DNA from 3 places in the Rhizobium sp. LjRoot30 genome. Region 3 is predicted to be linked to each of the others. Evidence: riboswitches for the same ligand, from Rfam matches in the RefSeq annotation. Region 3 holds a riboswitch; each other region holds the start of a gene.
The links. Region 3 has a riboswitch for cobalamin ahead of ACSQ3I_RS21450 (aromatic ring-hydroxylating oxygenase subunit alpha). Riboswitches for the same ligand answer to the same signal wherever they lie in the genome.
Positions count from the first base shown of each region.

Region 1: it holds a riboswitch for cobalamin, as region 3 does, so the genes downstream of both, cobU (bifunctional adenosylcobinamide kinase/adenosylcobinamide-phosphate guanylyltransferase) here and ACSQ3I_RS21450 (aromatic ring-hydroxylating oxygenase subunit alpha) in region 3, are expected to answer to the same signal.
Region 2: it holds a riboswitch for cobalamin, as region 3 does, so the genes downstream of both, ACSQ3I_RS23435 (CbtB domain-containing protein) here and ACSQ3I_RS21450 (aromatic ring-hydroxylating oxygenase subunit alpha) in region 3, are expected to answer to the same signal.

Region 1 is NZ_CAXUSG020000007.1:130,095-133,360, forward strand. It holds gene cobN (cobaltochelatase subunit CobN) at 1-14, opposite strand, end outside; gene cobW (cobalamin biosynthesis protein CobW) at 46-1,095, opposite strand; gene cobU (bifunctional adenosylcobinamide kinase/adenosylcobinamide-phosphate guanylyltransferase) at 1,100-1,627, opposite strand; cobalamin riboswitch at 1,748-2,119, opposite strand; gene ACSQ3I_RS15775 (hypothetical protein) at 2,210-2,611, opposite strand; gene ACSQ3I_RS15780 (cobyric acid synthase) at 2,694-3,266, opposite strand, start outside.
Region 2 is NZ_CAXUSG020000015.1:30,928-34,193, forward strand. It holds gene ACSQ3I_RS23425 (hypothetical protein) at 1-227, opposite strand, end outside; gene ACSQ3I_RS23430 (CbtA family protein) at 224-964, opposite strand; gene ACSQ3I_RS23435 (CbtB domain-containing protein) at 980-1,168, opposite strand; cobalamin riboswitch at 1,352-1,567, opposite strand; gene ACSQ3I_RS23440 (c-type cytochrome) at 1,650-2,564, opposite strand; gene ACSQ3I_RS23445 (c-type cytochrome) at 2,727-3,164, opposite strand.
Region 3 is NZ_CAXUSG020000012.1:65,412-68,677, forward strand. It holds gene ACSQ3I_RS21440 (L-threonylcarbamoyladenylate synthase) at 1-436, opposite strand, end outside; gene ACSQ3I_RS21445 (DUF6656 family protein) at 556-1,161, opposite strand; cobalamin riboswitch at 1,472-1,671, shown strand; gene ACSQ3I_RS21450 (aromatic ring-hydroxylating oxygenase subunit alpha) at 1,778-3,022, shown strand; gene ACSQ3I_RS21455 (2Fe-2S iron-sulfur cluster-binding protein) at 3,024-3,266, shown strand, end outside.

The DNA of each region.
Region 1 (3,266 bases), on a different contig from region 3:
AGGAGAAGGTGCATCGCTACCTTTCAGTACGTATGTGTGGCGCTTTTAGACCAACCCGGCCATCGCCGCCCGCACAGCGGCCTCGTCCATGTCGTGCAGGCCGATGACCACGAGGCGAGTGGCGCGGTCTTCGCCGGGGGTCCAGGCGCGGTCGAAATAGTGGTCGATGCGGCTGCCGACGGCCTGGATCTGCAGGCGCATCGGCTTGCCGGGCACGTCGACGAAACCCTTCAGGCGCAGCACGTCGTGTTCAGCGATGACCGGCTTCAGCTTTTCGACGAAGGCCACCGGATCGGCCACCGGGCCAAGCTCGACGACAAAGCTGTCGAACTCGTCGTGATCGTGCGGCTCACCGCTTTCATGCTCCAGCTCGTGGTGCGACTTACGGTTGGCGATATCGGCTTCCGTGCCGATGCCGAGGCCGAGCAGCACGGCGGCGGGCACGTCACCGTTCTTCGCCTCGATCATCGTCGGCTTGCGCGCCGTGCGCGAGGCGACTTCGCTGCGGACGCTGTCGATGCCGGCGGCGTCGAGCAGATCGGTCTTGTTGAGCACGATGAGGTCGGCGCAGGTCAGCTGGTCCTCGAACAGTTCCTCGATCGGGCTTTCGTGATCGAGCGAATCGTCTTCGGCGCGCTGGGCGTCGACCTTGTCGTGATCGTCGGCAAAACGGCCGGCGGCAACGGCGGCGCTGTCGACCACCGTTATCACGCCATCGACCGTCACCTGGGTGCGGATGTCCGGCCAGTTGAAGGCAGCGACCAGCGGCTGCGGCAGGGCGAGGCCGGAGGTTTCGATGACGATGTGGTCGGGGCGGTTCTCACGCTCCAGAAGCTTGGTCATGGTCGGGATGAAATCGTCGGCGACGGTGCAGCAGATGCAGCCGTTGGTCAGCTCAATGATATCGTCCTCGGTGCAGTTTTCCGCGCCGCAGCCCTTCAGCACGTCGCCATCGACGCCGAGGTCGCCGAATTCGTTGATGATCAGCGCAATCTTCTTGCCGCCGGCATTGGTCAGGAGATTGCGGATCATCGTCGTCTTGCCGGCGCCGAGAAAGCCGGTGATGACGGTGGCGGGGATTTTTTCCTGGTTCATCGGGTCAACCCTTCATCTTCAGCGGCAGGCCTGCCGCGATAAAATAAACGTCTTGCACTTCGGCCGCCATCAACTGGTGCAGCCGTCCGGCATGGTCGCGAAAATCCCGCGCCATCCTGTTTTCGGGAACGATGCCGAGGCCGACCTCGTTGGAAACGAAGATCAGCCGGGCCTTGGCGAGCGGCAGGTGGGCGGCGAGTGCACGCCCCTCCGCCTCCACATCCCGCTCCGCCATCATGAGATTGGTGACCCAGAGGGTCAGGCAGTCGACAAGGATAACGCGTCCCGGCGCATCGGCTGACAGCAAGGTGCCGACGAGGTCGAGCGGCTCCTCATGTGTCGTCCAGCCGGCATCGGCGCGATCGGCGCGGTGTTTGGCGATACGCGCCTGCATCTCGTCGTCGAAAGCCCGGCCCGTCGCGAGATAATGGCGATCGAAGCCGCTGTCGCGCGCAAGTTTTTCGGCAAAGCGGGATTTCCCGGAACGGGCGCCGCCAAGCACAAGCGTTGCATGGGGAGACAAGGACGGCATGAATCGGTCAGATCGCCGGCGACCAGCAGCGGCAAAAAACAAAAAACCGGCCGGGACCGGATGGAGCAGCAGCCATGACAACCTCCGTGCAGGCAGCGGGGATTTTTCCCCAGGGTGGGCATTATGCCCGGCAGCATGGCAGGTCTCCTGGCTCGCGGTCTCAGGCGCTCCCAAAGAGCGCCGGCGGGGCATTCTCGCCTTCCCGGCGGCAATCGTGAAAAGGCGGACGATTCGTAGACTTGAGAGGCGTCCAACCCCGGTTGATCACGCGTGCCATGCCAGTGGCTTTTCGAATGCCGCCCTTGCCTGTCCCAGGTCCGCACCATGCGGCACCATCTGGAAAGACGGGACGACACCCGACGAATGCCCCTGACCGTTCTACAGTCGCGGGGTCGGCTGTGATGGGGACGCCCGGCTTGGGTCCGTCCTTCCACATTCCCTTTTCATCCCCGGTCGTCTCACGACCCGGGAACCATGCAAAATGATGCGACGATGTAAGCAGTCGGCGCCATCAAGTCAATTGCGGCCATCGCCATCGGCTGACGCGAATGCGCCACGACCGGCAGCGAAAGCAAAGCGGCGTCACAGCTTTCCGACCTCGGCCTTGTTCGCCTCGATCATCTTCTGGAAAAGCCGCCGTGCCTCGTCGGAGGCCTTGCAGGCCTGCATGTGCGTCGCGATAAGATAACCTCTCAGCATATAGCTCATCCGATCGCTCGGCGTTTCGGCCTGCAACGCCGACATCGAATCGACAAGAACGAATTCGCCGCTGCTGGACGTCATTTCGACATCGACACCCTGCAGCCCCGGGTCGAAGGCGGCCCGGACACGCATGCGCATATCCTTGCTCCCCGCGAAGATGACTGTCAGGACCTTGTCTTCGCCGGGACAGGTCACGGAAACGGGCAAGAACGGATTGAGCCCCAAAGCGTGAGCCGGAGCGCCAAAAATCAGCAACATGGCGGCGAGAAAGAATGTCCGCATGGTCTTCTCCGCAAGCATCGACAAACCATACCCCAGAAGCAGGACATCCGGAAGCGAAGCGCGACCGTCCTTGCGGCGCCGATTAGCTGGTCCCGTCGCCAAGCAGCCTGCCCAGCCAGGCCGGATCAAGCACGCCTTCCAGCTCGGCGGCCACCTCGTCGAGCGCCGCATCGACGGAGGCGCGGTAGTCCTGCCGCGAACTGGTGATGCCGAAATCGGCAAGCAGCCGGGCGCGAAAAGCGTCGCTGCCGAACAAGCCGTGCAGATAGCTGCCGGCAACGCGGCGATCGGCCGAAACCGCGCCGTCGGGCCGGCCCTGGATGCGGATGAAAGGCCGGTCGCAATCGCCGCCACGCGTCACGCCGAGATGGATCTCGTATCCCATAAGCGGCACGTCGTATTCGACGGACCAGGCCTCGCTGTTGCGCACCGTCTTCTCGGGCGCCATGTCGGTTTCGACGTCGAGAAGGCCAAGGCCTTCCGCTTCGACGACACTGCCCTCGATTCCGAGCGGATCACGCACCACCCGGCCGAGCATCTGGTAACCACCGCAGACACCGATGACGCGACCGCCGCGCCGCACATGGCGGCGGATATCGTCATCCCAGCCGGCCGCCTTGAAATCCCGCAAGTCCGAAATCGTCGACTTCGATCC
Region 2 (3,266 bases), on a different contig from region 3:
TAGGCGAGACAATCGTCGCTTTCCGGCATGCGCCCGACAAGGCTGCGAAAGGCGAGCCGGTGGATCATGCAGACGCCGCCATGACCGGCAGCGGTGAATTGCAGGGCATCGATATCGCCCCGCCAGGTGGCAACCGGAGCATCGCAAAAATGCTCCGGCGCATTGCTGTCAGGCAATTCCGGGTGCAGGGTCGCCGGGCGGCCTTGCTGGAATTGCCCTGCCGTCAAGCCGAAGCCTCGAAGCGCCGGTAGAGGCTACCGCCGATGGAGCCGAGCAGCGCCCAGAAGATAAAGCTCGAAACCACGGCGGCGACGATGAAGCGATGTTCCAGAACGGCCGGCGCCAGCGCCGTTTCGCCCTCGGGCATCGCCGGTGCGCCGATGATATGCGGCGCGGCGATCAGCACGATCCCCAGCACGGCAGCCCAGGGCTTGCGCTGGAAGGCGATCAGGGCAAGGCCGGCGGCGGTGGCAGCGACCGTGCCGATCCACCAGACCTGGCGGTCGAACAGCGGCGCGGCCGGCGTTCCCGGCAGTTCCGGCGGCAGGCCGAGCATCGGCGCCAGCATGACGGCGGCAAAACCGCCGAGACCCCAGAGCAGGCCCTCGCGCCAATCGACCGTCTTCGACCGCAGGCTGAAGAGGCCGGTGAGCACCAGCGCATAACCGATGGCCGTCAGGATGTTGGCAGCCGTCGTATAGAGGAAGCGTTCGGCACCGTCGGCCGGTCCCCAGGCTTCTTCCTCAGCCGGAGCGGCCTCGGTGGTTGCCGGCGTTGCAGCAGCCGTTTCCTGGCCGGTCGTCGGTGTGGCCGCTTCATGATTATGGGCAGGTGCCGCGTTCTCGTAGGTTTCGGCCTGGAGAATGAGCGGCGTGGTGCCGAAATGCTGGACGGCGCTGACGGCGACGCCGACGATCAGCCCGGTCAGGACCGAGGTAAAGACAATGGATCGGAAAACCGACATGATGAAACCATGACCTCAGTGGCAGGGGAATGCATTGGCGTGGCGCGTGTCGTGTGCCGCGTTGTGGACGATCTCGACATGCGAGAAACCGACGAAGCCGACGACGAACAGGCCAAGGCAGATGGCCATGGCCGACTGGACGACCGTGCCGGCCTTGGCGCCGGAAGCTGCAATCGTGGTGGAAGCGTTTTGCTGAACAGACATGTATCGACCCTCTCCGATATCGTGCGCCGCTGAAAAGCCATGCCCGACCGACGACGCGCGGCCAGGGCGAACCGATGTCGATCCTATCGTGAAGGGGCAGGAAAGCTGAAGCCATATGCGGCAGCGACCCTTCCGGCGACGCCATCCACACCATCAACTCCAATTTCCAGGACACCCCGCCCGGTTCGGATCTCCATGATGGCAGGTCTCCTGGCTCGCAGGTCTTTGTCCTGAACCTCGCCTTCCCGGTGTCCTCACCAGTGGCTTTTTCGATCCACGACTCGCCGCGTACAGTTGCGGGGGCAGCCACGCTTCAGGCCCCCTTTGGGTCGTCCCTAGCGCATTCCCTTTTCATCCCCGAGGCTTAGCCTCAAGGGAACCATCAAGAGCAACAACTATCGCCGCCAAGGAACGGTGTGTCAATATGGATGCAGTGGTGATCTAAGCGACGGCATGCAGATAGGTACGCCACCGGGCAAACTCACCGCGAAGGAACAGCCTTGAGATAAGCAGCAATCGCCTCGCGGTCCTCCGCCGGCAGGCGCGCCATATTCTTCTGCACCTCGACCATCGAGCCGCCGACCGAATCGAAATCCGGGGTGAAGCCGGTTTCGAGATAGGTGGCGATATCGGCCTCGCTCCATTCGCCGATGCTCTTCGAGCCGGGCGTGATGTTGGGTATGCGCCCCTCGCCTTCCGGATTGGGCGCGCCGGCGAGCCATTGGTCGGGCACGAAACCGCCCATCGGATCGCGCGGCGTGTGGCATTCGCCGCAATGCCCCGGCCCCTCGACCAGATATTGCCCGCGCTTCACCTTGTCGTCGGTGGACGCCAGTGTCACGCGCGGCCCGTCGGTGAAATAGAGGAACTTCCAGCCGCCGAGCGACAAGCGAATGTTGAACGGAAAAGGCAGGTCATGCGGCGGCGCGACATTGGTGCTTTTCGGCAGGGTGCGGATGTAGCCGAAGAGGTCGTTGATGTCCTTCGCCGTCATGCGGGCATAGGAGCCGTAGGGAAAGGACGGGTAGAGATGTTCGCCGTTGCGGCCGACACCGCGGGTCATGGCATTGCCGAACTGCGCCAGCGTCCAGCCGCCGATGCCCGCCGTTTCGTCCGGCGAGATATTCGGCACGTGGAAGGTGCCGAAGGGGCTGGCGAGCGGCAGCCCACCGGACAGTACCAGCTGCGCTTCGCCCTCCGCACCCTTGGCCGCATGACAGCTGACGCAGCCGCCGGCCCAGAAGATTCGTTCGCCGTTGGCGAGGTCGGGATCGCCCAATCCGGCCCAGTGCTCGTCCGGCTGCGGCGACGGGGCGGTGACGAAGTAAAACGCCACGGCGCCGATCACGCCCAGGCCGATCAGACAGAGCAGGATGCGGATCAGTCTGGCGAACATGGCGTTTCCTCCTTGTCTTGAGCGAACTTGTCACGAATGGAAATCGCGCCGCCCCTCTCGGGCGACGCGTGCGCGGTGCATCTCCGGCGGAACGGGTTCGCCGGAGATGCACCGTTTCTTTTGCTACCCGGCGCCGAAGCGGGCGCGGTCTATCGCCAGGAATTATTCCTTGATGCGATAGACCTGATGACAGCCGCCGCAATTGGCGCCGAGCGTCTTGAGCGCCGCGCCGACACCGGCGGCATCGGCCGGCAACTGCGCCAGAACCGCATCGGCATCGGCCGACAGTTTCAGCGACTTCGCCTTGAAGTCGTCAAAGGTCTCCCAGATCTTCGGGCTTGCAGCCTTGTCGCCGGTTTCCGAACCCGGCGGGAACTGGTCCGGGAAGGCCTTGGCGTTTTCGGAAATGGTCGACAGCGCCGTCTTGATCGCTTCGGCATCGTAGGGCTTCTCGCCCTTGGCGATGGCGGCGAGTGCGCCGGTGGCGCCGCCGACCTTCTTCATGATGGCTTCGCGATCCTCGTGGGTGCCGACGGCAAAAGCCGAACTTAACCCGAGCGTGGCAAGAATGGCCGCGGTGGCGATCAGTCTCAATTTCATCTGTCTTCTCCCGTGCTGCCGGCCTGAATGGCCATTCGCGTCTAGCGATTGGTATGATTACAGGAAATAGCACCGATTGGAGTAACAAAAGAGTGATTTTTT
Region 3 (3,266 bases):
AGGTGTTGGCGCTGGGGGCGGCCAGCGGCCGGCCGAAGGCACGGATGACATCGCCGGCAAATCCCTTGGGCGAACGGATGCCGACCGTATCGAGACCGGCGGTCGCCAGCGCGTGGATGGCGCTTTCGGCGCGGCGCGGAAGGATTAGCGTCAGCGGTCCCGGCCAGAATTTTTCCGCCAGCCGCCGCGACAGCGGATCGAAGACGACATGCCGCTCGGCCATGGCAAGATCGGCCATATGGCAGATCAGCGGGTTGAAGCGCGGCCGGCCCTTGGTTTCGTAGATGCGGGTGATGGCGGTGGGATTGGTGGCGTCGGCGGCCAGTCCGTAGACGGTTTCCGTCGGCAGTCCGATCGGCATGCCGTCGTTGAGGACATCGACGGCGGCGCGAAGGGCTTCCTGCCGGTCGGTTTCGATATGGATCAATCTGGCCATGGTGGTCCGGGCGCGGCTGCGGGCGAAAGGAGGAAGGCAGCAGAGGTTCTGTCTGCGTCCTGCTTTAACCCCTGGACCGTTCAGGATCAAATGGTCTTTGTCGCGATCGCGGAATTGCCTCAGAGCGAGCGGATGACGTCGCGCAGCTTTTCGTTGCGGGCGCCGAGCAGCAGCACGTTCTTCAGCGCCACCTTCGGATCGTTGGTGCGGAAGATGACGCCGTTGCCGCGGATCTTGCGGTCGATGGTCAGCTTCTTCTTCTCGTCGTCCGGCTGCATGGCGACGGCGAAATACATGCGCGAGCCGCGACGGCGCAGGTTGGAGATCATCTTCTCGTCTTCGCCGATATCGGCCATGAAGTTGGCAATGTAGAAGGCCCACTTCACCTCGTCGAATTCCGCAAAGCGGGTCTTCGAGGCCGTGACGTGACAGTAACCGAGATGCGGGCGATCTTCGAGCGTGCGATGAAAGATCATCTTGGGCAGCTGAATGGAGCGATGGAAGCTGTTGAGCCGGTCGTGCGCCTGCTGACCAGCGACTTCCAACCGCCGCCCGGTGCGCTCGGCGACTTCCTGGTAGGAAAGATAACGCCGCTCTTCGGGAACCCAGTTGTCCTTGTGCCGAATGATCCGGCCGGTGCGCAGAAAATCGGAATGGAGGGTTTCGAGAGCCGGAACATTGGGCTTCTTCTGCCCGCTTGCATCGAAATAACGGAGCTTGGACATGCCGGCACTCTTTGTTCGTGACAAGGTCTGCGTTGTGAAAGGCTAACGCAGCCTAGGTTAAGATCAGGTTCTCATGTCTAGAGCATGGTGGTTTCGCGAAACTTGCGTCGGTTATGCTTTCCATCGGTGCAATGCATATTGTTTCATTTGCGACGATCCGGTGCGGAACCCAGATTTATTCTGGCCATAAGACATTGTAATTGCCTAAAAAATAGCCGTATGCTGAAGGCAATTTCCTCCGTCGCAATCGTGTCGTCATTGTCGAAGCCGATGTCGTTTTGCGACCATGCGACATGGCGCGCGGATGCTTTAATGATGGTGTGCTCAAGGTGCCGTCGTGCTCATCCGCGACGGAGAATTGGGAAGCCGGTCGAAATCCGGCGCTGCCCCCGCAACGGTGGCGGAGTGAAGGCATGGCAACGGCCACTGGGAGGAGCCCGGGAAGGCGTCATGCTGCGTCCGATAGGACGGCTCCGGAGCCCGGAAACCAGCCTCGTGCCAGTGATAGAAACTGATCGCGGAGGGCGGTCGGGGGGCAGGAACCACCAGTTTTCGAGCTGGCGTGGCGCTGCGTCCCTGTTTTCCCTTGCGGTCGAATTCAGGCAAGGAAAACGCCATGGATCTCCGCAGCACCGTCTACCGGCAATTGAAGAACCGCCGCGAAGGCTTCAGCCTCGAGCAGCCCTTCTACATCGACCAGGATTATTTCAAGCTCGACATGGAGATGATCTGGTATCGCGACTGGCTGTTCGTCGGCCATGATTGCGAAGTCGCCAAGCCCGGCAGTTATTTCACCGTCCAGATCGGCGACTATCCCGTCGTCGTCGTGCGCGGTCGCGACAAGGCCATCCGCGCCTTCCACAACACCTGCCGCCATCGCGGCCACCGGGTCTGCACCGCCGAGCGGGGTTCTTCCGCCAAGCTGGTCTGTCCCTATCACAACTGGACCTACGAGCTGGACGGCTCGCTGGCCTTCGCCCGCCAGATGGCGGACGGCTTCGACAAGGCCGATTTCGGCATGAAGACGGTGCATTGCCAGAGTGTCGGCGGTTACGTCTTCATCTGCCTCGCCAACGAAGCGCCGGATTTTGCGCCGGTGCGTGCTGCGATCGAGCCCTACATGCTGCCGCATCGCCTTGCCGAGGCCAAGGTCGCCCATCGCACCACCATCATCGAAAAGGGCAACTGGAAGCTCGTCTGGGAAAACAACCGCGAATGCTATCATTGCGCCGCCAACCACCCGGAGCTTTGCCGCACCTACCCGGAAGCGCCGACGGCAACCGGCGTCCAGGGCGCCAAGGACGATCCGGTCATCGCCGCCCACTGGGAGCGCTGCGAGGCCGTCGGCCTGCCGAGCGAGTTCAAGATCTCTGCCGACGGCCAGTTCCGCGTGGCCCGCATGCCGCTGATCGAAGGCGTCGAGAGCTACACGATGAGCGGCCAGAATGCCGTCCGCCGTCCGCTGTCGCCGGATGTGCCCATCAACATGATCGGCACAATGCTGCTGTTCCATTACCCGACCACCTGGAACCACATGCTGGGCGATCATGCGCTATCCTTCCGCGTCATCCCTATCGGCCCGGAAGAGACAGCCGTCACCACCACCTGGCTGGTGCACAAGGATGCGGTTGAGGGCGTCGACTACGATCTCGAAGACCTGACGCATGTCTGGAACATGACCAATGACCAGGACCGATCGATCGTCGAGGAAAATGCCTTTGGCATCCGCTCCCCGGCCTATGAACCCGGCCCCTATTCGGAACTTCATGAAGGCGGCGTGATGCAGTTCGTCGAGTGGTACACCAATTTCATGCTTCAACGCCTGCAGGGCGACAAGAACAAGCTTTCGGCGGTGGCATAAGATGAACATGAACGTCTCCGTGCGCCACCTGGACGAGATGCAGCCTTGGAACGACCGGCAGCATCAACTCGAATGCGTCGCGGTTGCCGAAGAGGCCCCCGATGTCATGACCTTCACCTTCCGCTCCGACAAGGCCAACTGGTTCCGCTACAATGCCGGCCAGTTCGTCACGCTGGAACTGCCGGCCGGCGACGAGCCGCTGATGCGCACCTATACGCTGTCCTCCAGCCCTTCACGGCCGTTC